Regions from separate parts of the Devosia sp. WQ 349K1 genome, predicted to be linked through region 2. Evidence: riboswitches for the same ligand, from Rfam matches in the RefSeq annotation. Region 2 holds a riboswitch; the other holds the start of a gene.
What was found. A riboswitch is a leader RNA that binds a small molecule or an ion and turns the genes downstream of it on or off. The one in region 2 is predicted to bind cobalamin.

Region 1 (14,830 bases), on a different contig from region 2:
CCATGCTCACCGGCACTATCGTCACTGTGGCGGGCTTCGTCCCTATCGGCCTAAACTCATCCCAGGCTGGCGAATTCACTTTCACGCTCTTCGTGGTGTTGGCGATAGCCCTCTTGGTTTCATGGGTGGTGGCCGTGCTCTTCACCCCGCTCATTGGCGTTTCCATTCTGCCAAAGCAGATGAAGCATAAGGCTGGCAAAAAGAGCCGCGCCATGCGCGCCTTCTCGGCCGTCATTCAAGGGGCGATGCGCCATCGCTGGCTTACTATTGTCGTCACCATTGCGCTCTTTGGCGCCTCCCTCTTTGGCATGACCCTAATTCCGCAGCAGTTCTTCCCATCCTCGGACCGACCAGAGCTGATCGTGGAATGGACCTTGCCGCAAAACGCCTCGATTGCCGAAACTGAACGACAGGTCACCAAGTTCGAATCCGACCTTCTCGCTCAAAACCCGAACATCGATCACTACTCGAGCCACATTGGCGAAGGCGCGCCGCGCTTCGTTCTGACCCTTGATGTGCCGGTGGCCATGCCAAACATTGCCCAGACCGTCATTGTCACAAAGGGCCTTAAGGTCCGTGATGGGGTGAAGGCGGATATCGAAGCCTATCTGCAGCAGACCTTCCCCGGCACTGATACCTATGTGCGTCGTCTCGCGCTCGGCCCTCCTGTCACCCGCCCGATCCAGTATCGTGTGAGCGGCCCGGACGTCCAAACCCTCCGCACCCAAGCGCAGCGTCTCGCCTCCGTCATTAGCCAGAACCCAGACCTCGGTCCGGTTCGCTATGATTGGATGGAAAGCATGCAAGTTGTGCAGGTCGATGTGCTTGAGGACAAAGCCCGTCAGCTGGGCATTTCCAACAGCGACATCTCTACGGCCCTCAATGGCGTCACCTCTGGTCAGCCGATTACGCAGATTAGAGACAATATCTACCTCGTCACTGTCACCGGACGGTCCGAAGCCAGTGATCGTGGGTCTATAGAACCCCTGCAAGACATGCAGTTGGCAACGGGCGATGGTCGCTCCATCCCCCTCTCCTCGATCGCGACCCTGCGCTATGAGCAGGAGCAACCGGTCATCAATCGACGCGACCGTGCGCCAACCATCACGCTCAATGCTGATGTTGTCGGCACAATCCAGCCCGCCAGCGTTGCCAGCGCATTGGCCCCATTGGTCGCTGACTTCGCTCAATCGCTTCCCGCGGGCTACTCCGTTGTCGCCGGCGGCGAAGTGGAAAGCAGCGAGCAATCGATCACGCCGATCGTTGCCGTCGTCCCGCTCATGCTCTTCATCATGGCCACAGTGCTCATGATCCAGCTACAGAGCTTCTCGCGCCTCATCCTCGTCTTCGCTGTGGCCCCGCTCGCGGTCATTGGCGTCGTCGCGGCGCTCCTGCCCTTCGGCAAACCCCTGGGCTTTGTCGCCATTCTCGGCGTCTTGGCCCTCGTCGGCATCCTCATCCGAAATTCGGTGATCCTCATTGTGCAGATCGAGCATCTGCGCTCCGAGGGGATGCATGCGTGGAACGCCGTCGTCGATGCCACGGAACACCGTGTGCGCCCGATCATCCTCACTGCGCTCGCCGCCAGCTTGGGTCTTATTCCCATTGCGACGGAAGTGTTCTGGGAGCCGATGGCCTATGCCATGATCGGCGGAATTTTGGTGGGCACGATCCTCACGCTGGTGTTCCTGCCTGCGCTCTACGTGGCATGGTTCCGGATCCATCCAGAGGAAACGCCGGAGCCCAAGCTGGCCGTCGCGCCAGCACCACACCCGTAACTGGCAATAAAAAAGGGGCGGTCTATACCGCCCCTTTTCGCATCTGCTTTTTAGCCTGCAATCAACCGTAAACGGCCCGGCACACGGCCTCGCACTTGTTCAGGTCGAGGTAGCCGTCTGTGCGGATGCGCGACTCCATGTCGATCCAGTACTGAACGCCCTGCGGCGCATCGATCGCCTTCAGCACATCCGTTACCGTGTCTGGCCCGATCCCGCCCGAGAAGCCCACGAAGGGACCATTCTTCGCCAACGTCGGCCACGCGGTTGGCGCTACGCCTGTGCCAAAGGACACATCGAACAACCAATCGAGGCGAGAATCGCTAGGCGTCTCTTTGCTGAACTGCAGCATTGAGCGAACCCCGATCTTCCGCCCGAAATAGACGGTGTTCTCGATGTGGGCGGCCGAACTCCCGGTAAAGCTGTGATTAACTTGGACGCGGGAATAACCAAATAGTTCTACGTCCACGCTGTCTGGCTCGTTGGCAATGCGGCGTGCCTGTTCTCCGCACACATGGGCTGCCAAGCGCAGCCCACCCGCTGTCACAAAAGCTTTGCGTTTTTCTGCATCTGGAAACAGCGGCTTTTCTGTCTGCGCATCATCCACCAAGACGCCCCATTCAATCGGGTAACGCGCTGAAAGCGCCCGCAAATCACCGATCTGCGCGGGGTTATCCAAACCCGTAAACGCAATAAAGCTTGGCAGTTCAGCCATACATAAGACTCCCTAAAATATCACCCCGGCTTCTATTGGTACGTACCACTGAAGTCAAATTTTGCGCAGCCCTGCCTGATATTTAATCACTAATCCGTGAAGTTGACTTATTGGTACGTGCCACTTAGCACGCCCCCGTCCGACAGGGATCTCTCATGACCTCTTCTGCACTGAACACAGATGGACCGCTCTACCGCCGCCTCGCAGAACAATTGCGCGCGGCGATCGAAACAGGTGAATTTGCCGCCGATGGGCCGCTGCCCGCCGAGCGCGATCTCGCCCTGCGCTACCAAGTCAGTCGCGACACCGTCCGTAAATCACTAAAACTTCTTGAGACGATCGGCGTCGTCTACGGCGATCACGGGCGCGGGACCTTTGTCTCCCCACCAGCCGTTCAGCAGATGTCGCGGTTCATAGATGGCTTCTCTGTCGATACCAGCAAGCGTGGCGAAACCGCCGGTCAAACCGTTCTTTCTGTCGAACAAATTCCCGCCAGCATCGCTATCGCTGGCGTACTTGAGATTGAGCCCAAGCGCCTCATCACCAAAGTCGTCCGCATTCGCACGGTCGACGACCGGCCCGTTGGTTTGCAGGAAGCCTATCTGAACCTACCCCAAAACAGCTCTTTCACGCTAAGCGAGCTTGCTGAGGTTGGTTCCCTTTATAAGCTGCTCCGCGCTCGATTTAATATCTCGCTGGCAGAAGCACTTGAGAGCCTCGGCGCAATTGCCGCAGGGCCTGAAGACGCGTCCCATCTTAATGTTGAGCAGGGCTCGCCCCTGCTGCTGTGTGAGCGGGTCACCTTGTCCGATCGCCGCCAGCCCATCGAATACTGCGTGATGCGTTACGTATCGACGTATCGCTACACGACCAGGATTAACCAGTTCAGCCAACTCACGAAGTAGCTTAGGAGAGCTCATGTTGAAGGTTTTGAAGGCCGCAGGTCTTGCTGTTAGCGCACTGACGCTGGCGACTGCGGGTGGCGCGATGGCGGAAGATCTGCAGCGCGCCCCGGAAAGTGTCGTTTACTTCATCAACGGCACTCTCGGCGACAAGTCGTTCTTCGACTCCGCGGAACGCGGCATTCAGCGCATCAATGCTGAAATGGGCATCGAAACCAAGACCGTCGAAGGCGGTTACGACCCAACCCGTTGGGAAGCAGCGCTGTTCGATATCGCTGAAAGCGGCGACTACGACACCATCGTTGCAGGCACCTTCACCATGGTCCCGCTGATCGAAAAGATCGCGGTAGAATTCCCAGAAATCCGCTTCGTCGTCTTTGACGGCACCGTGGACTACGCCGTTTGCGGCTGTGAAAACGTCTACTCCATCCTCTTCCGTCAGAACGAAGGCGCATTCGTTGCTGGCGCTCTGTCGGCTCGTCTCACCACGGCTGGCGTTGAAGACATTGCCGAAGGCTCCAAGCTCGGTGTTGTCGGCGCAATGCCGATCCCGGTTATCGATGACTTCCTCGTTGGCTACGAAGCTGGCGCAAAGTCGATCATCCCGGAAATCGAAGTCCTCAAGCAGTACTCGAACTCCTTCGCTGATCCTGCCGTTGGCAAGGAAATCGGCAAGGCCATGTACGATCAGGGCGCAAGCATTGTGTTCCAGGTCGCAGGCGCTTCGGGTCAGGGCACCATTGAAGCCGCTGTTGAAGCTGGCCGCTATGTCATCGGCGTCGATTCCGATCAGGCTCTTCTCTTCGAAGAATCCCGTCCGGAAACCGCAGAACGCATCTTCACCTCGGTCCTCAAGCAGGTCGACAATTCTGTCGTCTACGCTTTCGAGCAGCTCCAGAAGGGCGAACTCAAGCTCGGCTCGGCTGAATCGCTTGGCCTGAAGGAAGGCGCGATCGCTATCGCCGTCAACAAGTACACCGATGCTGTCGTTCCAGCTGACGTGATGGAAGAGATCAAGGTCATAGAAGCCAAGATCATCGACGGCTCTATCGACGTTCCAACAACTCTCTAAGCCTATCTGCCCTCGGAGATTTTTAGATGCACATCGCCCCTTCGATTTCCGAGGGCGCCCCTGCTATTGAGTTGCGCGACGTCACCAAGCGCTATCCCAATGGCACGCTCGCCAATGAACATGTCTCGCTGACCATTCGTGCTGGAGAAATCCACGCGATCTGCGGCGAGAATGGCGCTGGCAAGTCCACGATCATGAAAATGATCTATGGCCTTGAAACCCCAACCTCCGGTCAGATTCTGATCAACGGCCAGCCCGCGCGTTTCACCCACCCAAGCCAGGCAATTGCCGCTGGCGTTGGCATGGTGGCGCAGCACCTTAATCTGGTGCCTTCACTGACCATTGCAGAAAATATCGTGCTGGGCCAAGAACCGCGCCAGTCCAATGGACTGCTGGACCGCGCTGCCGCTGAAAAGGCAGTCGCCGATCTCGCGTCGACCTATGGTCTCGACGTGAACCCCGCTGCCAAAGTTGCCGATTGTTCTATCGGGACCCAGCAGCGCGTTGAAATTTTAAAGACGCTCTACCGCGGCGCGCGCATCATCCTCATGGATGAACCCACGGCAGTGCTAACCCCGCAAGAATGCGATGAGCTGTTTGCCGCGATCCAGCGCCTCGTGGCGTCCGGCGTGACTGTCGTCATCATCACCCATAAGCTTGCGGAAGTGAAAGCGATCTCCAATCGCCTGACCGTCCTGCGCGATGGCAAGGTGACTGGCGCAGCCGACACCGTCGATATCGATCATAAAACTATCGCTGAAATGATGGTTGGTCGCCCCCTCTCGATCCCCCCCGTCCCCCGCGTTGATGCCCGCGACAAGACCCCACTCGTGGTGGTCCGCAATCTCGGTCACATCAACAATCAAGGCACCATCGAACTCTCCAACGTCACCCTAGACGTCGCGCCGGGCGAAATCCTCGGCATCGCTGGCGTTGAAGGCAATGGTCAGGATTTCTTGGCCCGCGTCCTCTCCGGTCTCGCCGATCCGCATTCCGGCACTGCCGAAATCGGCGGCGACAGCTTTGTCGGCCTGGGCGTGCGTAAGGCGCGCGAAATGGGCATGGCGGCGGTCCCTGAAGATCGCCTCACCGATGGCGTCGCTGCAACGCTGTCCATCGACGAGAACCTTGCCGCCACCTCTTATTATCACGCCCCAACCTCCAAGTTTGGCTGGCTGAACACGAGCTATATCAAGCAGCGCGGCGTTGAGCTGATAAAGAAATTCGGCGTCAAAACATCCTCGGGCAAAACCCCGGTTGCTGCGCTGTCTGGCGGCAATATGCAAAAAGTGGTTATGGCGCGCGAGCTCTCGTCTCAGCCACGCTTTTTCATCGCCGCCCAGCCCACCCGTGGCGTCGACATCGGCGCGGCCCAGGGCCTTCGCGACGAAGTCATTGCTGCGCGCGACCGTGGTTGCGCAGTGCTCCTGATCTCCGCCGACCTTGAAGAAGTACTCGCTCTCTCGGATCGCATCGCGGTCCTGTTCAAAGGCGAGATTACCGCACACTTCCGCGCCGACACCGTCGATCAGCGCGAAATCGGGCTCTACATGACCGGCCTCAAGCGTCAGCCAGACGCCTCTGCCCAGCTCAGCGCCCCCTTTGCTACCGAACTTCAGAGTACAGCTTCATGAGCGCGCCAGCTTCTGCCAAAGGCTCCATGATCTCCCGCGTCGGACGCCTCGTTTTCGTTATCGCAGCAGCTTTGCTCTGCGGTTTCATCATGACCACCTTCGCCAGCGAAGACCCGGTCGGAGCGTTCAAAATCTTGCTCACCGGCGCATGGCCAGAAATCTCGTTTGAAGATGGTGAGCTGTCCATCAAGCGCCTCACCCGCGTCGGCTCACTGCTCGAAGACGCCACTACGCTGACCCTGCTGGGTCTAGCGGTTGCGATCCCCTTCCGCGCCAAACAGTTCACCATGGGCGCAGACGGCCAGCTGTTCTTCGGCGCTCTCGCTGCCGGTGCTGTCAGTATGACGCTGCAAGGCCCGTCCTGGGTTGTGCTGCCGGCCGCTTGCCTCGCCGCCATGACTTCGGGCTTTATTTGGGGCCTGATCCCCGGCGCCCTGAAGGCCCGCTTCGGCACCAATGAAATCGTCGCGACGCTGATGCTCAATGTCATCGCGCTCCAATTCTACCGCTTCTGCATCACCTATCTGCTGCGCGATCCGACTGCAGGCTTCATCACCACCGGGCCGTTCCCGGAAGAAGCCCTGATGCCGATCCTGATCAACCGCACCAATGTCACCCCGGTTATTTTCCTCGCTATCGCGGCCGCGATCATCGTCTGGCTGATCATGCGCCGGACCAAAACCGGCTTCGAGATCAACTTGGTCGGCGAAAACCCGCGCTTTGCTAAATATGCTGGCGTGCCGGTGCGCTGGGCCACTGCACTCTCCATGGGCATCGGCGGCATTTTTGCAGGTCTCGCGGGTTTCCACACGGCCAACGGCCTTCTTAAAAACCTGCCGATGGATTTGGCCCCCGGCATTGGTTTTGAGGGCATGGTTGTGGCGCTTCTGGCTCGCAATAATCCCTTGGCGGTGCCGCTAGTGGCGCTGCTCTACGCCTATCTACGTGTGGGCGCTCAGATCATGGAACGCTCGACTGACGTGACCCGTGAAATGGTCATGATCATTCAAGCCTTCATCATCATCTTCGTCGTTGCTGAACGCTTTGGCCCTGCCCTTTTCGCCAAGCTGTTCCAGCGCAAGGCTAAGTCTTCTACCACCGAGGTCAGCGCATGACTTTCGAACTCGCCGCATGGGGTGTCACCTTCGGCACCTTGCTCGCCGCCGTCCTGCGCGCAGCCGCCCCGATCATTCTGGCTGCCATGGGCGGCCTGATTTCCGACCTTGCAGGCTCCACCAATGTGGCGCTTGAAGGCATCATGCTGATTGCTGCCTTCTTTGGCGCAATCGCTTCGGGTTATGCCGCCATCTGGTTCCCCGGCTCGCCGATCTGGTTCTACGCCCTCTTTGGCCTCGTGTATGGCGTTGGCGCTGGCGTTCTCGTGTCCGGCCTATTGGCCGTGTTCCATCTTGAGTTGGGTGCCGACATCATCGTTGCAGGCATCGGCGTCAACATTCTGGCCGCTGGCCTGACCGTCTTCCTCCTCTTTAGCCTCACGGGCGACAAGGGTTCGACGGCGCAGCTCACAACCTTCATGCTGCCCAATATTTCCATGCCTTTCCTTGAAGGCGTGCCGTGGCTCGATCCGATCTTTAACGGCGATGGTGGCAACGGCCACAATATGATCGTCTACATCGCCCTGATCGCCGCGCCGTTGTTGGCCATCCTGCTCTACCGCACACGCTTTGGGCTGCGCCTGCGTGCTGTCGGCGAAAACCGCGAAGCTGCGCTCGCCTCGGGCATTTCGGTTCGCAAAATCCAGTATTCGGCTCTTTTGCTCTCCGGCCTTCTGGCTTCCCTCGGCGGTGTCTTCCTCTCGATGGGTTACCTCAACCTGTTCCAGGCAGACATGACCGGCGGTCGTGGTTTCCTTGCCCTTGCGGCAGTGTTCCTCGGCGCTCGCAATCCTTGGGGCACACTCGTTGCCGCGCTTGTCTTCGGCGCATCGACCGTATTCGCTGCACGCCTCGGCGCGTTTGACGTTCCCTCGCAAATCATCTTCATGATCCCGCCAACCCTGACCCTGATTGCCCTCGTTGGGTTCAACATTCGTCAGGAGCGCGTCGCCCGCCGGAAGATCAAGCAAGCCGCTACGCAGTTGAAGGCCGCTTAAGCATGGCAAGCCCGCGCGCCATCGATCTGCTCGCTTACGGCGATCCAAACGCCGACCATATCTATCTCGCCGACCGGGTCCCTCTGGCCGACGAGAAGCTCTTGGGTCGCAAGCTCGGCGTATTCGGTGGCGGCACAGCGGCAAACGTTGCTTGCGCCGCAACCCGCCTCGGCCTCAAGACTGCCGCGTTCGGACGTGTCGGTGCCGATGCTGACGGCACTATGCTGCTCGCAGAGAATGCCAAACTCGGCATCTCCAACGACTATATGACGGTCTCAGACGACCCAACCGCCTCCGCAATGATCATCGTCAATGCGGACGGCGAAAAGGCGCTGGTCTACGCGCCCATGCCGGGCATTGCCTTTGATGAGCTCAGCCTCACCACAGCCGTACAGCAGGCCCGCGTTGTCTATGCGATGCCCTATGACATCGTGGAATTCACCGCGATTTCCCGGCTCGCCCGCGCCAATGGCTGCCTTGTCGCTATCGATATTGAAGCCGCTGTTGCACCCAATCGCGGACGCCTCGAAGCGCTCCTAACACTGTCCGACATCGTCTTCATGAATGAGCCCGGTTTTCTGGCAACCTCCGCCGAACCCCTCACTCCAGACGCTGTCGTAAAGCTCCTCGATTTCGGCCCGCAGCTGATCACCGTCACCCGCGCCGCCGAAGGCGCAATTTCGGTATCCCGTGACCAAGCTCTCACCCAGTCCAGCTTCCCAACCAGCTTGGTTGACGCCACCGGCGCAGGCGATTGCTTCAACGGCGCATTCCTCGCGGCTCATCTCGCCGGCGCATCTCTGGCTGAAACCTTGCGCTTTGCCTGTGCCGCCGCCGCGATCAGCGTCTCTGCTGTCGGGGCCCGCACCGCCCTGCCGGACATAGCGCAAGTGCAAGCCAAGCTCTCGGCCTAGTTTACAGCGCTCCTCAAACACCGCGCCGATCCCTCCCCCTTAGTCAGGCGCAGGTTCGGTGGCGGCACATATCACTGCGCTAAAAATCCACTCATCAGATGCCGGAAGGCGTCTCGCGCTTTCGGCAGGGTCATATCGGGATCGGAACTTGCCGCCACCCAAAGCGCCGCATTGAGAGCTGCGCCGTTCATCAAACGCGCCGCCGCTTCAATATCCATCCGTTTGACCACGCCTTCTTCCATTAACGTCACCAAGATCGAACGCGTACCAACGAGGCAAGCGCTCTGACTTTCCCACTGTGACGGGTCGCCCAAAACCGCAGGCCCGTCGAGCAGCACAATCCGGCGAATTTCCGGGTCCGTGGCCAGCTCCATATAAGCGATGCCTTCGGCAACCAACTGCTCCCAAAGATTGGCAGGATTGCTCGCACGAACGGTGTCGTGGGCACGCGCCGCCATTTCTGTGTCGACTGCATTGACGACTGCAGCCAACAACCCGCGTTTGTCGCCAAAATTATGATAGAGCGCGCCCCGCGTTAGCCCCACATCAGCCGTCAGCGTATCCATCGACGCGTCAGCATAGCCTTGGTCGGCAAAGGCCTTGCGCCCCGCCGCCAGCAACTTGGCGCGTGTCTCTACCATCATTTCAGCGCGGGTTTTGCGGGCCATTTCAAATACCAACTCACATACACTGCGTATGCCAGTTGACATACGGTGCGTATCTGTATCTATTCACATACGCGCCGTATATCACATCGAGGCGCGCCGTCCCATAGCGGACGATCAACACATGCGAGAATTCTTATGCCCACAAGCACACCGGTTTTCCCGGCGAACCGTCACGCCCTTTATGAGGCGCACCGCTACTCCGCTGCCACGCGCTCGGGCGATTTACTCTTTGTCTCCGGCCAAGTTGGCGGTCGCGAAGATGGCACGCCAGAGCCTGTATTTGCAGATCAAGTTCGACGTGCTTACCAGAATCTTCAGGCGGTTCTCGCCGCAGCTGAAGCGGGTCTGGAAGACATCATCGACGTAACGACATTCCACACCGACCCAGAAAATCAGGTCGGTGATATCATGGCCGTCCGCGCGGAATTTTTCCCAGAGGCGCCCTATCCAAACTGGACAGCGGTCGGCGTGAACTGGCTCTCTGGTTTTGACTTTGAAATCAAAGTCATCGCCCGCATACCGTCTTAGAGCCGAGCGCCCTAGAGGCACTGCCCCAATGCTACGCCCGTACCAAGGGGTGGCGACGCCTTAACGCGTCACCAATTCCTCAACGACCCCGAGCAACACCGCAGCCCCCTTCGCCAATTCTTCCTCAGAAGAATGCTCAAGGGGATTGTGGCTGATGCCGCCAAGGCTCGGCACAAAGATCATGGTGGCGGGACAAACCGCCGCCATCATCTGCGCATCATGCCCCGCCCCCGAGGGCAGTCGCAGATGGGAATAGCCTAGATCCACGGCAGTCTCTTCCACGCAATCGATAAGATCTGGTGCAAAATCAACCGGCGCGCTGGTTCCCAACACCGCCATGTGTGTGCCCAGCCCAGTCTCTTCAGAGATCGCCGCCAACTCAGCCGCCATCGCCTCACGCGCCATGCGCAAAAGCTCCGACTTCGGGCTGCGGCAATCTACAGTCAGCACCGCGCGCGAGGGAATGACATTAATGGCGCCCGGCTCGAGTGAGAATGTCCCCACCGTCGCCACCAAATCAGGCGTATGCGACCGCGCCAGTTCATCAACAAAGCGCATAAACCGCGCTGCGCCCTGCCCCGCATCGCGTCGCAACCGCATCGGCGTTGTCCCGGCGTGATTGGCAACACCATCAAAACTTACACGGATCGAAAAGGCCCCGTTCACTCCGGTAACAACGCCAATGTCGCGCTTATCAGCCTCCAACACTGGCCCCTGTTCTATGTGCAGTTCCACATAGGCAGCAGGCGTTGGGAAACTATCCGTGCCGACATAACCGATGCGCTGGAGTTCTTCTCCAACAGTAACGCCATCCCGATCCGCCGTTGCATAGGCGGCCTCGAGCGACAAAACGCCGGTATAAACCCGTGCACCGAACAGCGAGGGCGTAAACCGAACACCCTCTTCATTGGTAAAAGCAACCAGTGCGAGCGGCCGATTGATCGCCACCCCCTCGGCTTTGATCGTCTCCAACACACCCAGCCCGGCCAAAACGCCGTAGCAACCGTCGTACATCCCCGCGTTGATCACGCTATCGATATGCGACCCGATCAAAACCGGCGATTCGTCCGATCCACTCGGATTGTAGACAATGAAAATATTGCCGATCGCGTCGCAACGCGTCTCAAAACCCGACTCGCGCGCCCACGTCAAAAGCAGATCGCGCCCTTGCCGATCCGCGTCAGAGCACGCCAAACGCGCCAGAACACCACGCTCATCGCGCCCAATCTCACCCAAACGGGTTAGGCGCGACATCAGGATTCGCGTGTCCACACGGGAAGAATTCATTTGGGCTTTGTCACTCAAAACGGGGATCAATAAGCGCTAACTCTAGCACAGCGTCCCGCTTTTCCGGCCATTTCACCAATCGAAAGCGCTATTCCGCTGGGGAAATTTCGCAAGACACATCAGCGGTGCAAGATCGCTTTTAGGCCGAGAACAGGCGCTTTAAGCCTCGGAAAAAACGAATTCATACAGGGCGTTAGTAGCGCCAGTGAGAATTTCTTCTGTTTCGCCTTGTTGTCACCATGAAATTCAGGCATAAAGTGCTCATACGTTTTCAGCCTAAGTCGGCTGCCTTTCTGCCGGTTCTACCGGTCCTTGGCTTTCTGATGCACCTTGCAAACGTGTTAGGCTCCCAGGCATGTCGCTTTGGAGTATTGCTCGTTTAGCTTCGGCTCCGAGCTTTAAGGAAATAAAAATGGCTTCCATCACCGGTACCGTCAAGTTCTTCAACGCCACTAAGGGTTTTGGTTTCATCACCCCAGACAACGGCGGCAAGGACCACTTCGTACACATTTCTGCTGTTCAGCGCTCGGGCGTTGATGGCCTGTACGAAAACGACAAGGTCACCTACGAAGTCGAAACCGGCCGTGACGGTCGTGAATCGGCAATCAACCTGTCGCTGCAGTCGTAATTCGACGCTACGATCAGAATACGAAAGGTCGCCTTTGGCGGCCTTTTTTTTATGCCTGCAGAGTGCTTTGCAAGGCCCGCGCGGATCGCCGCAGCAACTTCCTCCTCGCCCACATTGACACCCCTCCCCTGGAAACGCATTGATAGGCGGTCCACGGTCCCCGCGAGGGGATAATAGGGAATCCGGTAAAGGCGTGACCTTAGTCCGGAGCTGCCCCCGCAACTGTAAGCGGCGACGTGCGCTACTCATGCCACTGGCGAAAGCTGGGAAGGCGAGCGCTCGGTTGACCCGCAAGCCAGGAGACCTGCCATGGAACTGATATCCACTGGGTGCTGATCGGGCGGATCGGCAAGAGGACTTGCCATGGCGACGCTTCGTCAGTTTCCAATCTCCCCAATGTCACGAGCACTGCTGGCCACTGTCGCCAGCGCTTGCATTGTCAGCGCCACCCCCGCGCTTGCTCAGCATGCCGTGCTCGGCACCATCATTATTCAGGCCGACCGCTCGCCCATGCAGCGCGAACAGATGGGCCGCTCCCTCACCGTCATCGACGCCAAGCAGCTCGAAATCAGCAAGGCTCCGTACATCGCCGATGTGCTGCGCCAAGTGCCCGGTCTGGCCGTATCGAGCAGCGGCTCGGTTGGCTCCTTGTCTCAAGTCCGCATTCGCGGCGGTGAAGCCAACCACACCCTCGTCATGATCGACGGCGTCATTGCCAATTCGGCATCCGATGGCGATTTCGACTTTGGCCGCCTGCAAATCGCCGAGGTCGAGCGCATTGAAGTTCTGCGCGGCCCACAGGGCGCATTCTGGGGCAGCAATGCCATTTCGGGCGTCATCAATATCGTCACCAAACCCGGCATTCGCAGCGGGGTGCGCACCACGCTCGGCACCGAATTTGGCAGTGACGGCACCAAGATGGGCTCGGCTCTGCTGCAATATGGTCAGGACAATTTCACGTGGTCCGGCAGTGTTACCAGCCGCCAGACCGACGGCTTTAACATCTCCAGCATCGGCGATGAAAAAGACGGTGCGCAGCATTTTGATGCCAATTTCAAATTCCGCGCTGACATTTCTCCGTCCGTCACCCTCGACGGCAATCTGCGCTACGCCAATACCCTCGCCGAAGGCGACAATGAGGCTAGCTTTGGCGTATTGAACGACAGTGGCGACACAACCAGAACGAGCGAGCTTCTCGGCTCGCTCGGCGGCCGCTGGACGAATGAGGACGCGAGCTGGTTCCAAACCGCGCGCTTCAGCGCAAATCAGGTCGACCAGCTGTTTCAGGGCGGCGCATGGGGCGACTCCGACGCGACAACGCGCCGTTACAAGGGCAGCTATCAGCTCGGCCATCGTTTCTATACGCCGGACCTTCTCAGCGCCGAACACACCATCACTGGCGGCTACGACCTGACCCAAGAGACCTACAAGTCTTCCTATGACGCTGACATGTTCACGCGCTCGACCCATGCTTTCGCCGGGGAGTATCGCGGGAGGTTCGCAAACCAATTCTATGTCACCGCTGCGGTACGCCACGATCTCAATGATCGATTTGAGGATTTTACCAGCTACAGCCTTAGCTCTGCCTGGCAAATCCCCGAGGCTGGAACGCATCTTCACGCCTCCCTCGGCACGGGCTCTTCTAACCCCTCGTTCTACGAGCAGTTCTACGGCGGCAGCAGCACGTTCACACCGAACCCAAATCTGCGTCCAGAGCAGAGCTTTGCGTGGGACATTGGCGTTGAGCAGTCGCTCTTCGGTGGCCAACTGATTGTCGATGCGACCTACTTCAATCAAAGACTAGAAGATCTGATCAAAACAGCCAGCTCCTCCGGGACATCGACCGTCATAAATCTTCCCGGTATCAGCACGCGCCAAGGGCTGGAACTGACCGGCACGCTCGATTTCCTCAATGGCTTTGTCGCCTCCGCCAGCTACACCTATACGCACGCCCGAACAGCTGATGGTGAAATCGAAGTTCGTCGTCCGGCCCACGTCGGCGTCGTCAACCTGCGATACACGCTCGAAGACATCCCCCTAACTTTGCACACCAGTGCAAGCTTTGTCGGCGAAGCCAAAGACAGCGATTGGTCAAACGGCGGACTCGCCACAATCCCCGCCTTCACGGACCTCAGCGCAGGCCTCAACTACAAGGTCAATGAGAACGTCGAAGTCTATGGCCGCGTGACGAACATTCTCAACACGGCCAATCAAACCGTTTACGGGTTCAACTCTCCGGGCCGCACCTTCTACGTCGGCGCTAAGGCCAGCTTCTAATCAATCAAGCTCGGTGACAGGCGATGCGTGTTACCGAGCATCATCTCGAAACGTGTGAAGCACCAGCAAACGGCTCTCACTGCGAAATAATAACAGTATAATATCGCTATTCTGGCGATTGCGACGTTACTAGAATCTTTAGCCTTTCAGGGTAACATCCGTAAAACTCCATAATCATCGCGAAAATTGGCACCAGCAACTTCCAAAATTTCCAGGATACTTATCCTGAATTATACGGAGTTATGCGCCTCTAAATCTTTATCGAAAAACGTGATCACCCCGTACATACGGGAGTATAAAGGCAAGCTCATCACGGA
Region 2 (14,830 bases):
TCCGCTCAACAACAACAACGGCTTGGCATTTGTGCCACTGAGCTAACATCCGGCTTTTGAGTGTCCCAAACTGAGCGCCGCATTGGTACAGCGCTCAGGGATGGCCAGACACTTCATCGGTTAAAAGAAAAGGCGGCCTCAAGGGCCGCCTTTTCCATTTTGCTTATTCTGCTGGCTGCAAGGCAGCTGGCTTTTCGGAAGCGGGTGGTGTTGCCACAACTTCACCAGACAGCGCCTTATTCATCTGCTCAACGTCCAGCTCGCCTTCCCAACGGGCCACGACCAGACACGCAACGGCATTGCCGGTGAGGTTGGTCAGTGCGCGGCATTCGGACATGAAGCGGTCGATGCCGAGGATCAGCGCCATGCCTGCGATTGGCACGGATGGAATAACCGAGAGGGTTGCCGCCAGGGTAATGAAGCCCGCGCCAGTGATGCCTGCAGCGCCCTTCGAGCTCAACATCGCCACCAACAGCAGGATGATCTGATCCCAAAGCGAGAGCTCAATGCCAGTCGCCTGCGCGATGAACAGCGCCGCCATGGTCATGTAGATATTGGTGCCGTCGAGGTTGAAGGAGTAGCCAGTCGGGATCACCAGACCAACAACCGACTTCTTCGCACCAGCGTCTTCCATCTTCTGCATCAGAGTTGGGAGAGCAGCTTCGGAGGAAGACGTGCCGAGAACGAGCAGAAGCTCGTCCTTAATGTAGCGGATGAGGGCGAAAATGGAGAACCCATTGTACTTCGCCACTGCGCCGAGGATGACCACGACGAAGAGGAAAGAGGTCAGGTAGAAGGTGCCGACAAGCAGCGCCAGATTGGCAATGGAACCAATGCCATAGCGACCGATGGTGAAGGCCATAGCGCCGAAGGCACCGATTGGAGCGGCCTTCATCAGGATCGAAACGATCTTGAAGATTGGTGCAGTCAGGGTCTGGAACAGGTCCAGCACCGGCTTGCCACGTTCGCCAACGGCGGCGAGAGCCACACCGAACAGGATGGCGACGAACAGAACCTGCAGGATGTTGCCGTCAGCGAAGGCGCTGACCATGGTGTCGGGGATGATGCCCATCAGGAAGCCTGTGATGGTGCTATCATGCGCCTTGTCCGCATAGCCCTGCACTGCAGCCTGATCGAGCGTTGCTGGATCGATGTTGAGGCCAGCGCCGGGCTGAACCAAATTGGCAACGATAAGGCCAACGATCAGCGCCAGGGTAGAGAAGGTGAGGAAGTAGATCATCGCCTTGCCAACGACCTTACCAACCTTGCTCAGATCGCTCATGCCAGCAATGCCTGTGGCAACGGTGAGGAAGATCACCGGCGCAATGATCATCTTCACCAGCTTGATGAAGGCATCGCCGAGAGGCTTCATTTCTGTGCCGATGGCCGGCCAGAAGTGGCCGAGCAAAATACCGACAACGATTGCGAAGATCACCTGCACATAGAGGTGCTTGTAGAGAGGTATCTTTGGGGCAGAAGAGTCTGCCATTGAATGGGGCATCATGGTCTCACTCCCGTAGGGGGGCCGCAGTTGCGCGGCTCGTTGTGCTCCCACTCCTTTCGCAACTAGTGTGCCAGTTACCGACTTCACCCCTATCTCTCTGATAAACCGTCACAAAACTTCCAAAGAACTGCCACATTACGCGAGTTTGTGCGTAAATCCACACATCGTGAATTGCAGTTTGTGCGAAAATCCGCACAAGGATGCGCATGGATTTTTCTCTCAAACGCATAGTCCGCGGCCCGCTTTTGCAATGGGCATTTTTGGGCGCTGTGCTGCTGGCCCTAGGCGGGGTGGCGCTGACTGTCGGCGCCTATGTTGGTGAGGCGGAAGCGGACGCCGAGGTGCTCGAGCGTGGAGACGCAACCACACAATTGCAGGTGTCGGCGCTGCTCGCAGAACTCGATAAACAGCGCGCGGTCCGCTTTCTGGTGGCCCGGGACGCCGACGTCATCGCTACCCTCAATAACGGTCAGCCATTGGCCGTCGCGGGGCTAAACCAGAAGCTGAGAACGCTCGCTGAAGGCGCTGGGGCGAGTGTGATCTATGTGATCAATGTCGCCGGCGACACCATTGCGGCGAGCAATTTCGACACTGACGAGAGCTTTGTCGGGAACAACTACCAGTATCGCGCCTATTTCCGCGATGCGATGTCGGGCGGCACGGGCCAGCTTTTCGCCATGGGAGCGACCAGCCGTGTTCCCGGGCTTTATGTGTCCGAGCGCATTGAGGGACCCGATGGCACGCTGGGCGTGGCCGTTGTCAAAATTGACTTTAGATTGCTCGAGACCCTCTGGGCGCCGGGGAATGCTGCCACTTACGTGACAGATGCCAGAGACGTCGTGCTGCTCTCAAGTGTGCCGAATTGGCAGTTTTACGCCGCCGAGACGAAGAGCGCGGCTGAAGTCGCGGGATTGCGACAAAGCTTGCAGTATCTCTCTGCGCCTTTGCGGCCCCTGCCCATTGCGTCTCATGAAGGGCGCACGGATGTCGTTGAGGCCCTCATTCCACCCCACGAGACGCCACATCAGTTTGCCCGGGTGCAGATTGCGGTCCCGACAACGGATTGGCAGCTCTCCGCACTCTTTCCAGTAGAAGCTGAGCGGGCGGCGGCGATCACCACCACGCGCTCCAATGCCTTGCTGGTCCTGGCCGCGGGGGCGGCTTTGGCCGCTCTGGCCTTGGCTTTACTGCAACGGTCGGACCGGGTCGGGCGGCGCATGGCCGATCAGCACCACGCATTGGAGCTTGCCGTCGAGACGCGCACAGCCGATTTGGCCGCGACCAACCACGCTCTGGTGGAAGTGATCAACGAACGCGACACAGCCGAGTTGAACGCGGCTCGATTGAGAGATGAGCTTACCCAAGCCAATCGCCTCGCATCACTAGGGCAAATTGCGGCCGGTGTGGCGCATGAAATCAACCAGCCATTGGGTGCCATCCGCGCCTATGCGGACAATGGGCAGGTCTTTCTACAGCGCAGTGCCAATGCCGAAGCGCTGGAGAATTTTGGGGCGATTTCGCGCCTCACGGACCGCATTACCAAGATCACCGAACACCTTCGCGATTTTTCACGGAAGGGTGGACGGAACGCGGTAATGATGGATCTGCGCAGTGCCGTGGACGCGGCGCTGAGCCTATTGGGCGCGAACATTCGGCATCAGAATGTGCGGATCGACTACACGCGGCCGCAGACAGATGTGCCGATTTTTGCAGATGAGACCGGGGTCGAACAGATCATCGTCAACCTCATCCAGAACGCCCTAGAGGCTCTTGAGGGGCGAGCGAACAAAGCCATATTCATCGCCTTTTCGAGTGAGCCCGGAAGCGTAAACCTGCGGGTGACGGACAACGGACCTGGGGTTTCGCCGGACATGGCAGAACGCATATTCACCCCGTTTTCGACCAGCAAGGCGAAGGGGCTCGGACTTGGGCTCGTGATCAGCCAAGACCTCGCACAGAGCTTTGGCGCGAGCCTGCTTCTAGACCCCAACACAGCATCCGGCGCGAGCTTTGTGCTCCGTTTTCCGAGACCGACCCCATGACCAAAACCATCGCCCTGATTGATGATGATGCCGATTTTCGCACGGCAACAGCGCAAAGCCTGACGCTGGCTGGCTTTGACGTTTTGCAGTTCGGCTCGGCGGAAGACGCCCTCAAGCAGATCGACAGCCAGTTCGCGGGTGTGGTGGTCAGCGACATTCGCATGCCGAAGATGAGCGGGTTTGATCTGTTCACCCAAATTGGCGCTATCGACGCCGCTCTGCCGGTGATCCTCATCACAGGGCATGGCGACATCGATATGGCTGTGCGCGCGGTGCAGGCCGGGGCTTACGATTTCATCGCCAAGCCCATGCCACCGCAGAGACTCATTCTCACTGTCGAAAATGCCCTCGAAAAACGCCGCCTGACACTCGAAAATCGTCGCCTCAAGACAGCGTTGATTGAGACCGAGGATAGCCTGCCTCTGCTGGGGCAAACGCCGGTGATGGAACGCTTGCGTCGGACGCTCAAGCAAATCGCTAATGCTGATGTCGATGTGCTGATTTTGGGCGAAACCGGGTCTGGCAAAGAAGTCGTGGCCAGCGCCCTGCATCAATGGAGCCGCAGATCGGTCAACGAATTCGTGCCCATTAACTGCGGCGCACTGCCCGAGAGCGTCATCGAGAGCGAGCTTTTTGGCCATGAGATCGGCGCTTTTACCGGCGCTGCCAAGCAACGTATTGGCCGGCTCGAACACTCGTCTGGCGGCACGCTGTTCCTCGACGAACTCGAAAGCATGCCACTGGCGACGCAAGTGAAGTTTCTGCGCGTTTTAGAGGTGCGCCGGATCAGCCCGCTTGGCACCAATAAAATCCGCGACTTGGATTTACGCGTCGTTGCGGCGTCGAAAGTGGATTTGGCAGAGGCCTCGCGACGCGGCGAGTTCCGCGAAGACCTGTTCTATCGCCTTAATGTGGTGAGCGTTTCCATCCCCCCACTGCGTGAACGCAGAGACGACATCCCACTGCTCTTTACGCACTTCCTCAATCGGGCGGCGAAGCGGTTCAAGGTTGAAGCCCCGGAGGTCGATAGCGTGCTCTACGATTTCCTGATGATGCATGACTGGCCGGGCAATGTGCGCGAATTGGGCCATTTCGCTGAACGGTTTGTGCTCGGTCTAGAAGAAGATCAACCGGCTCAACCTGAAACTGCCGCCCGGCTGCCCCTGCCCGAGCGTTTGGCGCGAACCGAGGCCGAGATTTTGCGCCAAACCCTCAAGATGCACGCAGGCGATGTGGCTGCCTGTTTGGCCGATCTCGGTATTCCGCGAAAGACCTTTTACGACAAGCTCAAGCGCCACGGCATTACCCGCGCGGACGCGTGAGACCTCGGCACGACGTCACCGTCCAACGACGGAAACGTCTGCCCTCGCTCAAGAACCTTTCGCACAGCATCAAAACTTAAAGATATAAAGATATCTTTATATGGATTGACGTTCGGTTGAATGTGATCGATAGTACGCAGGCCTAGGTTCTTCAGCCGTTCGCTGTAACGCGTTGAAGCTAAGAGGGAAGTTGGTGCCTCGTTTCAACGAGAAAGCCAATGCTGCCCCCGCAACTGTAAGTGGCGAGCTGACATCCAAAGTGTCACTGGGGTTATCCCTGGGAAGACGGATGGAGGCTTTGACCCACGAGCCAGGAGACCTGCCTGTGGCGAGATAACGTTCACGGGCGGGGTGTCCCAGTGTGCCGTAGCAAAGGTCGCTGCGCGGCCAGCCTTGCTATGCATTCGCGATGCCTTGCCCCCACACTTGGGGCAAACCTGTCCCAAACAGAATTAACCGCCGCCATCCGTGGCGCAGCTTTGCTTCCGTTCCCGCTGTGGGCACGGGCGTGAGACGGCACCGGTAACGGCCCAGGACGGCTTTTCGCAAAGCCAGCGCAACAGACAGTTTGGGGCAGATAAGACGATGACCAAAACCATAGAGTTCTCAATTCGCAGCATTGATTTTGACGAAAACTATGTTCCTGCCGACAACACCCGCCTGACGACCAATTTCGCCAATCTGGCACGCGGGGAAACGCGCCAGCAAAATCTGCGCAACGCGCTGAGCATGATCAACAACCGCTTCAACAGCCTAATCCATTGGGACAATGAGAGCGGTGACCGATACGCTGTCCGGCTCAAGATCATTTCCATCGATCTCAACATAGCCGACCAGAGCACGAAGACGGCGTTTCCGCTGATCGAAATGCTCCAAACTGAAATCCACGACACGCTCACCGATGCCCTTATCCCGGGCGTGACCGGCAACAGCCTCTCGTCCTATGTGCGCGACTATGATTTCAGCGTGGTGTTGGCGGCGCATAAGGCGAGCGGCGTAGGCACGAGCGTGCCCGTCGACTTTGGCGATCTGCACGGCGATCTCTTCAAGAGCCTGCTGAACTCAGACGTCTACAAGACGCACTTCCGCAAACCACCCGTGATTTGCATCAGCGCATCGAGCAGCAAAATCTACGAGCAGACCGGGAATGCGCATCCCGTGCTTGGCGTTGAATATCGTCAAAACGACTTTTCGCTCACCGACAGCTATTTCCTCAAGACCGGCCTCAAACCGCGCTTCTTCATGCCACCCAACAGTTCAGCGCCGTTTGCCTTCTACTTCACCGGCGATCTGGCGAACGATTACTCCAACCTCGAACTGGCCAGCACGATTGCCACGATGGAGACCTTCCAGCGCATCTATCGCCCGGAAATCTACAACGCCAACTCAGTCGCTGGTCGGCGCTATCAGCCGAGTTTGAACCATCAGGATTATTCGCTGACCCAAGTGGTCTACGACCGCGAAGAACGCAGCCGGCTGGGCGTTGACCAAGGAAAGTTTGCCAAAGAGCAGCTTATCGAGCCCTTCCAGCACGTCCTCAGCCAATGGGCGCGCGAAAACGCACATCGCTAAGCCCCAGAAAATCGAGACATTCCCATGACAAAACTCCTCCCCACCTCGACAGCTGGCAGCTTGCCGAAACCTTCGTGGCTGGCGCAGCCAGAAACCCTTTGGTCGCCTTGGAAACTGGAAGGCGCAGGCCTTTTGGAAGGCAAGCAAGACGCTCTGCGGTTGTCGCTGCACGAGCAGCAGCTTGCGGGCCTCGACATTGTTGGCGATGGCGAACAGACCCGCCAGCATTTCGTCACCACTTTCATCGAACACCTTTCGGGCGTTGACTTTGAGAAGCGGGAAACAGTCCGCATACGCAATCGCTACGACGCCAGTGTCCCCACGGTGGTGAGCGCTGTCAGCCGCGACAAGCCTGTGTTCGTGGAAGACGCCAAATTCTTGCGCCAGCAAACCACGCAGAAGATCAAATGGGCCCTGCCCGGCCCGATGACCATGATCGATACGCTCTATGACGCCCACTACAAGAGCCGCGAAAAACTCGCCTGGGAGTTTGCGAAAATCCTCAATGAGGAAGCAAGAGAGTTGGAAGCGGCTGGCGTGGACATCATCCAGTTCGACGAGCCAGCGTTCAATGTCTTCTTTGATGAGGTCAATGAATGGGGCGTCGCCGCGCTCGAACGCGCCATTAAAGGGCTCAAGTGCAAGACTGCCGTTCACATCTGCTATGGCTATGGCATTAAGGCCAATACCGATTGGAAAAAGACGCTGGGCCAAGAGTGGCGTCAGTATGAGCAGGTATTCCCAAAGCTGCAGAAGTCAAACATCGATATGGTCTCGCTGGAGTGCCAGAACTCGCATGTGCCGATGGATTTGATCGAACTTTTGCGCGGCAAAGATGTGATGGTGGGCGCAATCGATGTGGCAAGCACCACAATCGAAACGCCTGAGCAAGTCGCCGACACCCTTCGCAAGGCTTTGCAGTTTGTCGACGCCGACAAGCTTTACCCCTGCACCAATTGCGGCCTCGCGCCACTGTCGCGCGACGTCGCTCGCGGCAAGCTCAGCGCCCTCAGTGCGGGCGCAGCCATCGTGCGCTTAGAGCTTACATCCTAAAGCGCTCAGCCTTCGCGTGGCGGCCCGCCGCCGCCACGTCCTTGCCGCAGATATCTTCGCGCTGGTTGCCAAATCGACCCGCAAAAATTCTGCAAACATCACGACGCGGCGCGAAAACCGCGCGGCGATCGCTGGCCCCTTTTTGACTAAGAGACTGCCATGGGCACGATAGACCTTCGCTCCACCACCGTCGACAAAACCACGTTCCGCAACGGCATGGCACGCCTGGGGTCCGCCGTGAACGTCGTCACCACCCTGTTTGAAGGACAAGACTACGGCTTCACCGCTTCGGCCGTGTGCAGCGTCAGCGATACGCCAGCAACACTGCTGGTGTGCATCAACCGGGCGAGTTCGTGCTTCAAGGCGTTCGAAAATGCCGGCCAATTTTGCGTCAACACCCTATCGCCAGGACAAGAAGATTTCTCGCGTCGTTTCGGTGGCGGCACGCCAATGAGCGAAAGGTTCGCGACTGGCGACTGGCACCGTGGGCAGAGTGGAGCGCCGATTTTGGCCAATGCGGCGGTAAGCTTTGAATGCGAATTGGCAAGCTATGTCGACGAAGCAACGCACCGCATCCTATTTGGCCGCGTCATTTCCGTGCGAGAAAATAACCGGCCGGGCACCTTGCTCTATTGCAACAGGGAATATCTAAACGGGTGAGGGACGGCGGAGGCGTCTGGGCATGGGAGCTGACCTGTAAATCCCGTTGATGTCGTCTTACTTGACGAGACGTGCCCCCGATAGCGGGCCATCTGCCAGACGCTTTTCCGGGTATATGCGCGCCGTAGTGGTCGGATGGCGGTGTCCAAGCTCAGCTTGGCAACGAGCCGCTTCCGGTTGAGTTTTCTTACTCGAACTAGCGCGAGCACTTCCTTTCCGAGGGCATCAGCCCGGCGATGGTCCTCGACCTGCTTCAAAGTGAACGCGATCTGCGCCTCGGTAGACATAGGACATCACGCTTCAACTGATAAGGGAAACAGCCAGAGCAGGCCTCGGGGTCGTGATTGGGGAGTAAACTGGTTAGTCGAGCCCCAATCCTTGATCATCGAAAAACCGTACGCTTTCAGCATCCACGTCGAGAGCAAGGCTTTCGCCGCGCTGTAGCGGCCGGTCGCCGTCTAGAACGGCAAGCCATGTACTTCCGGTGGGAAGTTCTAAGTTCACCACGGTCTCATTGCCTAACCGCTCCACCAACCCGATCCGACCAACAATCGCACCCGACTGCGCCTGTTTCAAATCGTGTGGCCTAATTCCAAGGGTGAGCTTGTCGCCCGGCTTTAGTCCAACCGTCTCGCGACGAACGGTCAATCGAACGATGTCTTGCCCGCTCACTGTGACACTCGCCCCATCAACTTTTTCAACCGTGACAGGTGTGAAGTTCATCTTTGGCGACCCGATGAAGCCAGCTACAAAGAGGTTCGCTGGCTTTTTGTATAGCTCGATTGGTGAGCCAACCTGCTGAACAACGCCCCCGTCAAGAACGACGATTTTGTCGGCCAAGGTCATCGCCTCAACCTGATCGTGGGTGACGTAAATCATTGTAGCGCCGAGATCTTTGTGCAACTTAGCCAGCTCCATGCGCATGTCGACCCGCAGCGCAGCATCGAGATTGCTGAGAGGCTCATCGAACAGAAACACTTCTGGCTGACGCACGATCGCCCGGCCTATGGCGACGCGCTGTCGTTGACCACCTGATAGCTGGCTGGGCTTACGATCGAGCAGATGCTCCATTTGCAGAATGCGGGCCGTTTCACGGATCTTCTTGTCACGTATATCTTTCGGCACACCTGCGAGCTTCAGACCAAAGCCGACATTGTTGTAGACCGTCATGTGCGGATAGAGCGCGTAGGATTGGAATACCATGGCGATACCACGGTCGCGTGGTTCGACGTCGTTGACGACACGATCGCCAATGACAAGTTCGCCGCCGGTGATTTCCTCTAGGCCCGCGATCATGCGCAGAAGCGTAGATTTCCCGCAGCCGGACGGCCCTACGAAGACGACGAACTCACCATGTTCAATGTCCAAATCCACGCCCTTGATAACTTCAAGACCACCATAGCTTTTGCGCAGTTGTGTGAGTTTTAAACTGGACATGGCGTTATCCTTTAACGGCGCCTGCGGTCATCCCGGCAACGATCTGACGATTGAAGAACAAGAAGACCAGAAGGGGTGGAATGGTGATCAGCAGAATATTCGTGAAGAGCAGGTTGAAAGCCGTGTTGAACTGGCTTTGGAAATTGTAGAGCGTCAGCTGCACCGTCGCATTTCCATTGCCCGGCAGGTAGTAAAGCGGGTTGGTGAAGTCGTTGAAGATGCCAACGGACTGCACCACAATATTGGTGACGGTAACGGGCCAGAGCAGCGGCAGGATCACCCGGAAGAACACGTCTAACGGGCGGGCGCCGTCTATGATCGCAGCCTCATCCAGATCGCGCGGGATGGTCGAAACAAAGGCTCGATAGAGCATGATCGAAAACGGCAGATTGTAGGCCACTTCAATCAGGATCATGCCGTGTAGAGTGCCGAAGAGTTTTAGCCCCTGCAGCAACCAAATCGTTGGGACGACTGCGGGTGGGATCATCAGCCCAGCAAGAATGAGAAACTCAACGAGGCCATTCCAACGCGATTTGCGCCGGGCCAAGACGTAACCGACCATAGCCGCGAAAACGACCAGGAGCGTCACGCTCAACACGGTGATGATGGATGAATTGATGAAGGCGGTGATCATCATCCAATTGCGCGTTTTCACCACTTCCATGACATTGTCGAACAAGTGGAAGCCATTGGGCCAAGAGAAGTCGCGCAGCGCGGATTGTTTGCGATCCTTCATTGCCATCAGAACGATGAAAACAAAGGGGATGACAAAAACCACGAAAGTGGCAGCAATAGCGGCTATGCCGCCGATGAGTGGGGCGCGCGATTTCATTCGTGTCCCTGCTTACGATTGAGGAACATGGTGAGCGGCACGACCAGAACGGCGATCAGGATAAAGAGGACCACATTGCCCGCCGTCGAAAGGCCGTAGAAACCGGCTTGGTATTGCTTGTAAATGACTGAGGCGATGGTATCGGAGGCAAAGCCCGGACCACCTTTGGTCATCGCCCAGATGAGGTCGAAGGTTCTCAACCCGCTGATAAAGCTCAGGGTAATGACCGTCACTGTGGCCGGACGGGATAGCGGCAAAGTCACGTAAAAGAAGTTCTGCAGCTTCGTGCCGCCATCGATCCGAGCGGCCTCATAGTAGTCGCGCGGAATGGCAACGAGACCTGCGATAAAAATGACCGTGGCAAGACCCACGCCTTTCCAGACATCAACGAGTGCGACGGAGAACAGGGCAAGCTTAGGGTCGACAAGCCAACCTGGGCCTTTAACGCCAAACACGGCCAGGGCCTGATTTATCATGCCCGTTGTTGGGTGCATGAGAACAGTAAAGGTGATGCCAACGCCGACGGTCGACACCAACACCGGGAAGAAGACAACAGAGCGGAGATAGCCACGGGCCACGATCTGGCTAGTCAGCAGGACTGCCAGAAGCATGCCGATGACCACCTTCAAGCCGGAGGTAATGACGGCATAGACGACCGTGTTGACCAGCCCCTGAACGAGAAAAGGCTCTCTAAAAAACTGGGCGAAATTGTCGAGGCCGATGAAGGTGGCATCAAACAAAGTCCAACGTGTCAGGCTGAAATAGAGCGACGCAAAAGTGGGGGCAAGAAAGAAGATCGTATAGATAATAGCAGCAGGCAGCAGGAACCATGCGGGATAAGCCGCCTGCTTTCTGTGCTTGCGCGTGTACGGTTGAGCGAAAGCCATGCCACCCTCAGCAGAAGAGTGTTCCGGGAGCGACGCCCCCGGAACAGACCTATGGATTACCAGCCAGCGAGGCCGAGCTGGAGCGCCTGCTTACGGACGTCTTCGTCGTAGAGCGCGGCACCATCGGCGGCATTGCGAATGCCCGAACCCACTTCAACCGTGATTTGCTCAAGCGCAGGACCTTTGACCGGCGAGAGGAACTCGAGCGCCGGAGCGTTCTGGCCACCTTCTTGGTAGTAGGGCAACATGTCGGCGACTGCAGGCGGCACGTCAGCGGGGAGTTCACAGCCAGCAACCATGTATGGGCCGGTTGCGCCGATGGCATCATTGCGCACCGAGCAGCCCTCTGGGCTCACAACGAAGGCAAGGAACGCTTTAGCCAGTTCAGGATTTGCGGCGTTCTTCGAGATGTAGATAGAATCCGGCATCCAGGTAGTCAGACCATTGCTGTCCGCGCTATCACCGGGCTGCGCAAAGAAGCCAACGTCGTTGATATGTTCCGGAACGGTTTCCGCAATAGCACCGATGGCAAAGGTCAGCATTGGGTAATGCGCGCCTTCGCCCGTGGCGATCATGCGAACACCGTCAGTATAGGTGGCGGCACCAAAATCGGCGTTGAGATAGCCAGCTTCGTAAACTTCCTGCAGCTTTTCAAAGCCACGCGTCGCTGCGGGACTGGTTGCAAACTTCGCCTTGTTCGCAGTGTAGTTATCCGCAAAGTCCGGCTCGGCGGCCAAGACGTTGAAGAAGTCAGCGAGGACGAAGAGCTGGCTCGACCAGGTATCACCATAGGTCTGGATCACAGCTGTTTTGCCAGCGGCCTTGATCTTCTCATTATTGGCCATGAACTCAGCCCAAGTCTTGGGGATTTCGAGGCCAAGTTCAGCGTAAATAGGCTTGTTGTAGAGAATGCCGCCGCCCATAGCGGGAGCGAATGGCGCGCCATAGACCTCACCACCAGCCGACACTACGGACTTAAAACTGTCCTGAACTCCAGCCTGGAACGGCTCATTGGTCAACGGCATCAGGTTTTGCGTCGGGTTAATCGCTTGGAATAGCGAGCCCGAGTTGTAGAAGAACACATCGGCCATAGCGCTCGTTGCAAGGCGGGTCTTGACGATGTTGTCGCCTTCACTGCCACCCGGGCGAACCTCCATATCGATGGTTACGCCGGGGTTCTTTGCCGTAAAGGCCTCAATCCAAGCTTCGGCAGCCGCCAGAGACTGGGGACCGTTATCGACTAGGAAAGTGAGCGTTCCGGTAGGCTGCGCCTGAACGGCCGTCGCCAACAGGAACATTCCCAGCGTGCTGGCTCCCAACATGGCACCAAGTTTCGTCTTCATTTGGTTTCCTCCTCCCAAGGATCCTTTTTGGACCTTTTTCGATCCGACACGCTTATGGCGTGTTGGCGTTCACTGGCTTCTCCGCAATCACGTCGCGCGACGGCGGGTCGTAAGTGAAAGTGATGGTGTGCGGACCTGACGATAGTGGAGCCTCCCTGGCCTCTATCCCCTGCCCGTCCAAAATTACGTCGTGATAGTCGTGCGCTAACACCAGTAGTCCCCGGCTCCCCTCAGGAACTTCGATGTCGTATCGCACGCTCGTGCCGTTGATTTCCCATTGGGCCGCGATGCGCCCAGACGGACTGTCATGATGAGCGCGAACAGGTGACAATTCGGGCAGGATGAGCGGCTCGAAAACGATCGTCTTAAACCCAGGCTCTCGCGCGTCTGGACGGAAGCCGGCCACGCCTTCCAGCAGCCACTGGCAAACGGACCCATAGGCATAGTGATTGTAGGAGTTCATCTGCGGGTTGTAGATCGACCCATCGGGCTGGATAGCATCCCACCGCTCCCAAATAGTGGTTGCCCCCATCTTCACTTGATAAAGCCAGCCGGGCACATCCTCCTGCAGGAAAACGTCGCGCGCCAGCGCCCACTCGCCGATCTTGATTAACGCGGGTAGCAGTGCCGGCGTACCAATGAAGCCGGTTCCAATGCGACGCTCGCTCCGCAATATGGTGTTACGGAAATACTGTTTTGCCGCCTCGTATTTCGCCTCTGGGATGAGGTCATGAACGATGGCCAGCGCGTAGGATGTTTGGTCATCGTAGGCGAGACGGCCTGAGGGCGTGATGAACTCAAGCGCAAAAGCGGCCTTCACCTCGTCCGCTATCTTTCGCATCCGCTGAGCGATGGCACGATCACCGACAAGGTCAGCAATCTGAGAAACCTGAGCTGCTGCAATATAGAGGTAAATCGTTGCGGCGGCGTCATCGCCGATTGTTGGAAGCGGCTTAGCACTCGGCCCTTTGGGCTGCAGCCAATCGCCAAAACTAAATCCCCGAGCGCCCCATTCTCGTGGTGGGCTGACAATCGGGCCATCGCTGATTGACCAAACAAAATCCACCCACTTGACCATCGCGGGGAGAGTTTCAGCCAAAATCTCCGTATCCCCGAAGTGAAGATACATCTGCCACGGAACTTGGTAGATGGCATCGCCCCACCCGGTCGATCCGAAGAAGCCCGGATAATGCTCGTCGTTTTGACGCGTGGGATCTGGGCACACATGTGGGATCGCGCCATCAGCGCGCTGATCAGCGACAAGATCACGTATCCACTTGCGGAAGAAACCTTGTGCATCTGCAAGATAGCAAGCGGTGCCAGCAAAGACCTGAGCGTCACCGGTCCAACCGAGGCGCTCGTCCCGCTGCGGACAGTCTGTCGGCACTTCGATGAAATTCGCGCGTTGAGACCAAATCGTGTTGAGGAAGAGACGGTCCACCATTGGATTGGCCGATGTGAAGCTCGACTTAACCTCAGTGACCGACGACATCGGCACGGAAACGATGTCGAGGACCTTCGCCGCCCCTTCTATCGTTACGCGAGCATAGCGGTAGCCTTGGAAGGTGAAGTATGGGCGATAATGTTCCTCGCCAGACCCTGCCAGAATATATTCGATACGGGCTTCGGCAGTGCGATAGTTGCCGTTATAAAAATGGCCGTCCTGATCCAGCACCTCGCCATGATCCACGCGGATACGAGCACCGGCCTCACCAGAAACCGTGAACGCGACGTTGCCTCCGGCGTTCTGACCAAAATCGTAGACGGTCGCACCATCTGCCTCGATCCATGATCTGACAACTGCTAGGGGCTCCATTTCCCTGACAGGGGTCGTCTCATGCGCAACCAGGATCGCAGGATCGAACGGCAAGGCGCTTGACCCTGCGGTCACCTTGGGCGCTACCCGCGCGTCAAAAATCTCACCAAAGTATATTCCGGACTTAAGGACAGGCAGCTCACCGCTTTCCCACGTAGCATCGGTGGAGAGAATAACCGCACCGTCCTGCGATAGCTCCGCGATCGCGGCGATCTTGTCGCCCCAAGTGTTGATAATGGGGTACTCACCCCACATGAGCTGCGAGCGGTACCAGCCGTCGCCCAACCAGATCTCGACCCGGTTATCTCCCGGGATAAGCAATTCCGTGACATCGTAAGTTTGGTAGCTCAAGCGCTTGTCAT

Region 1: another riboswitch for cobalamin. It lies ahead of JHL21_RS14025 (TonB-dependent siderophore receptor); the one in region 2 lies ahead of JHL21_RS16750 (putative oxygenase MesX).

What each region holds. Positions count from the first base shown of each region.
Region 1 covers NZ_JAENGO010000007.1:2,839-17,668, reverse strand. Annotated here, with positions in the region: gene JHL21_RS14085 (efflux RND transporter permease subunit) at 1-1,778, shown strand, start outside; gene JHL21_RS14080 (phosphoribosylanthranilate isomerase) at 1,840-2,490, opposite strand; gene JHL21_RS14075 (GntR family transcriptional regulator) at 2,646-3,395, shown strand; gene JHL21_RS14070 (BMP family protein) at 3,409-4,464, shown strand; gene JHL21_RS14065 (ABC transporter ATP-binding protein) at 4,491-6,098, shown strand; gene JHL21_RS14060 (ABC transporter permease) at 6,095-7,213, shown strand; gene JHL21_RS14055 (ABC transporter permease) at 7,210-8,211, shown strand; gene JHL21_RS14050 (carbohydrate kinase family protein) at 8,214-9,125, shown strand; gene JHL21_RS14045 (TetR/AcrR family transcriptional regulator) at 9,197-9,793, opposite strand; gene JHL21_RS14040 (RidA family protein) at 9,929-10,321, shown strand; gene JHL21_RS14035 (Zn-dependent hydrolase) at 10,382-11,608, opposite strand; gene JHL21_RS14030 (cold-shock protein) at 12,021-12,236, shown strand; cobalamin riboswitch at 12,374-12,563, shown strand; gene JHL21_RS14025 (TonB-dependent siderophore receptor) at 12,600-14,513, shown strand.
Region 2 covers NZ_JAENGO010000009.1:71,769-86,598, forward strand. Annotated here, with positions in the region: gene JHL21_RS16730 (SMP-30/gluconolactonase/LRE family protein) at 1-46, shown strand, start outside; gene JHL21_RS16735 (dicarboxylate/amino acid:cation symporter) at 164-1,504, opposite strand; gene JHL21_RS16740 (ATP-binding protein) at 1,711-3,546, shown strand; gene JHL21_RS16745 (sigma-54 dependent transcriptional regulator) at 3,543-4,868, shown strand; cobalamin riboswitch at 4,996-5,210, shown strand; gene JHL21_RS16750 (putative oxygenase MesX) at 5,454-6,440, shown strand; gene JHL21_RS16755 (methionine synthase) at 6,465-7,493, shown strand; gene JHL21_RS16760 (flavin reductase) at 7,653-8,153, shown strand; gene JHL21_RS16765 (ABC transporter ATP-binding protein) at 8,514-9,590, opposite strand; gene JHL21_RS16770 (carbohydrate ABC transporter permease) at 9,595-10,422, opposite strand; gene JHL21_RS16775 (carbohydrate ABC transporter permease) at 10,419-11,309, opposite strand; gene JHL21_RS16780 (extracellular solute-binding protein) at 11,366-12,607, opposite strand; gene JHL21_RS16785 (alpha-L-rhamnosidase) at 12,705-14,830, opposite strand, start outside.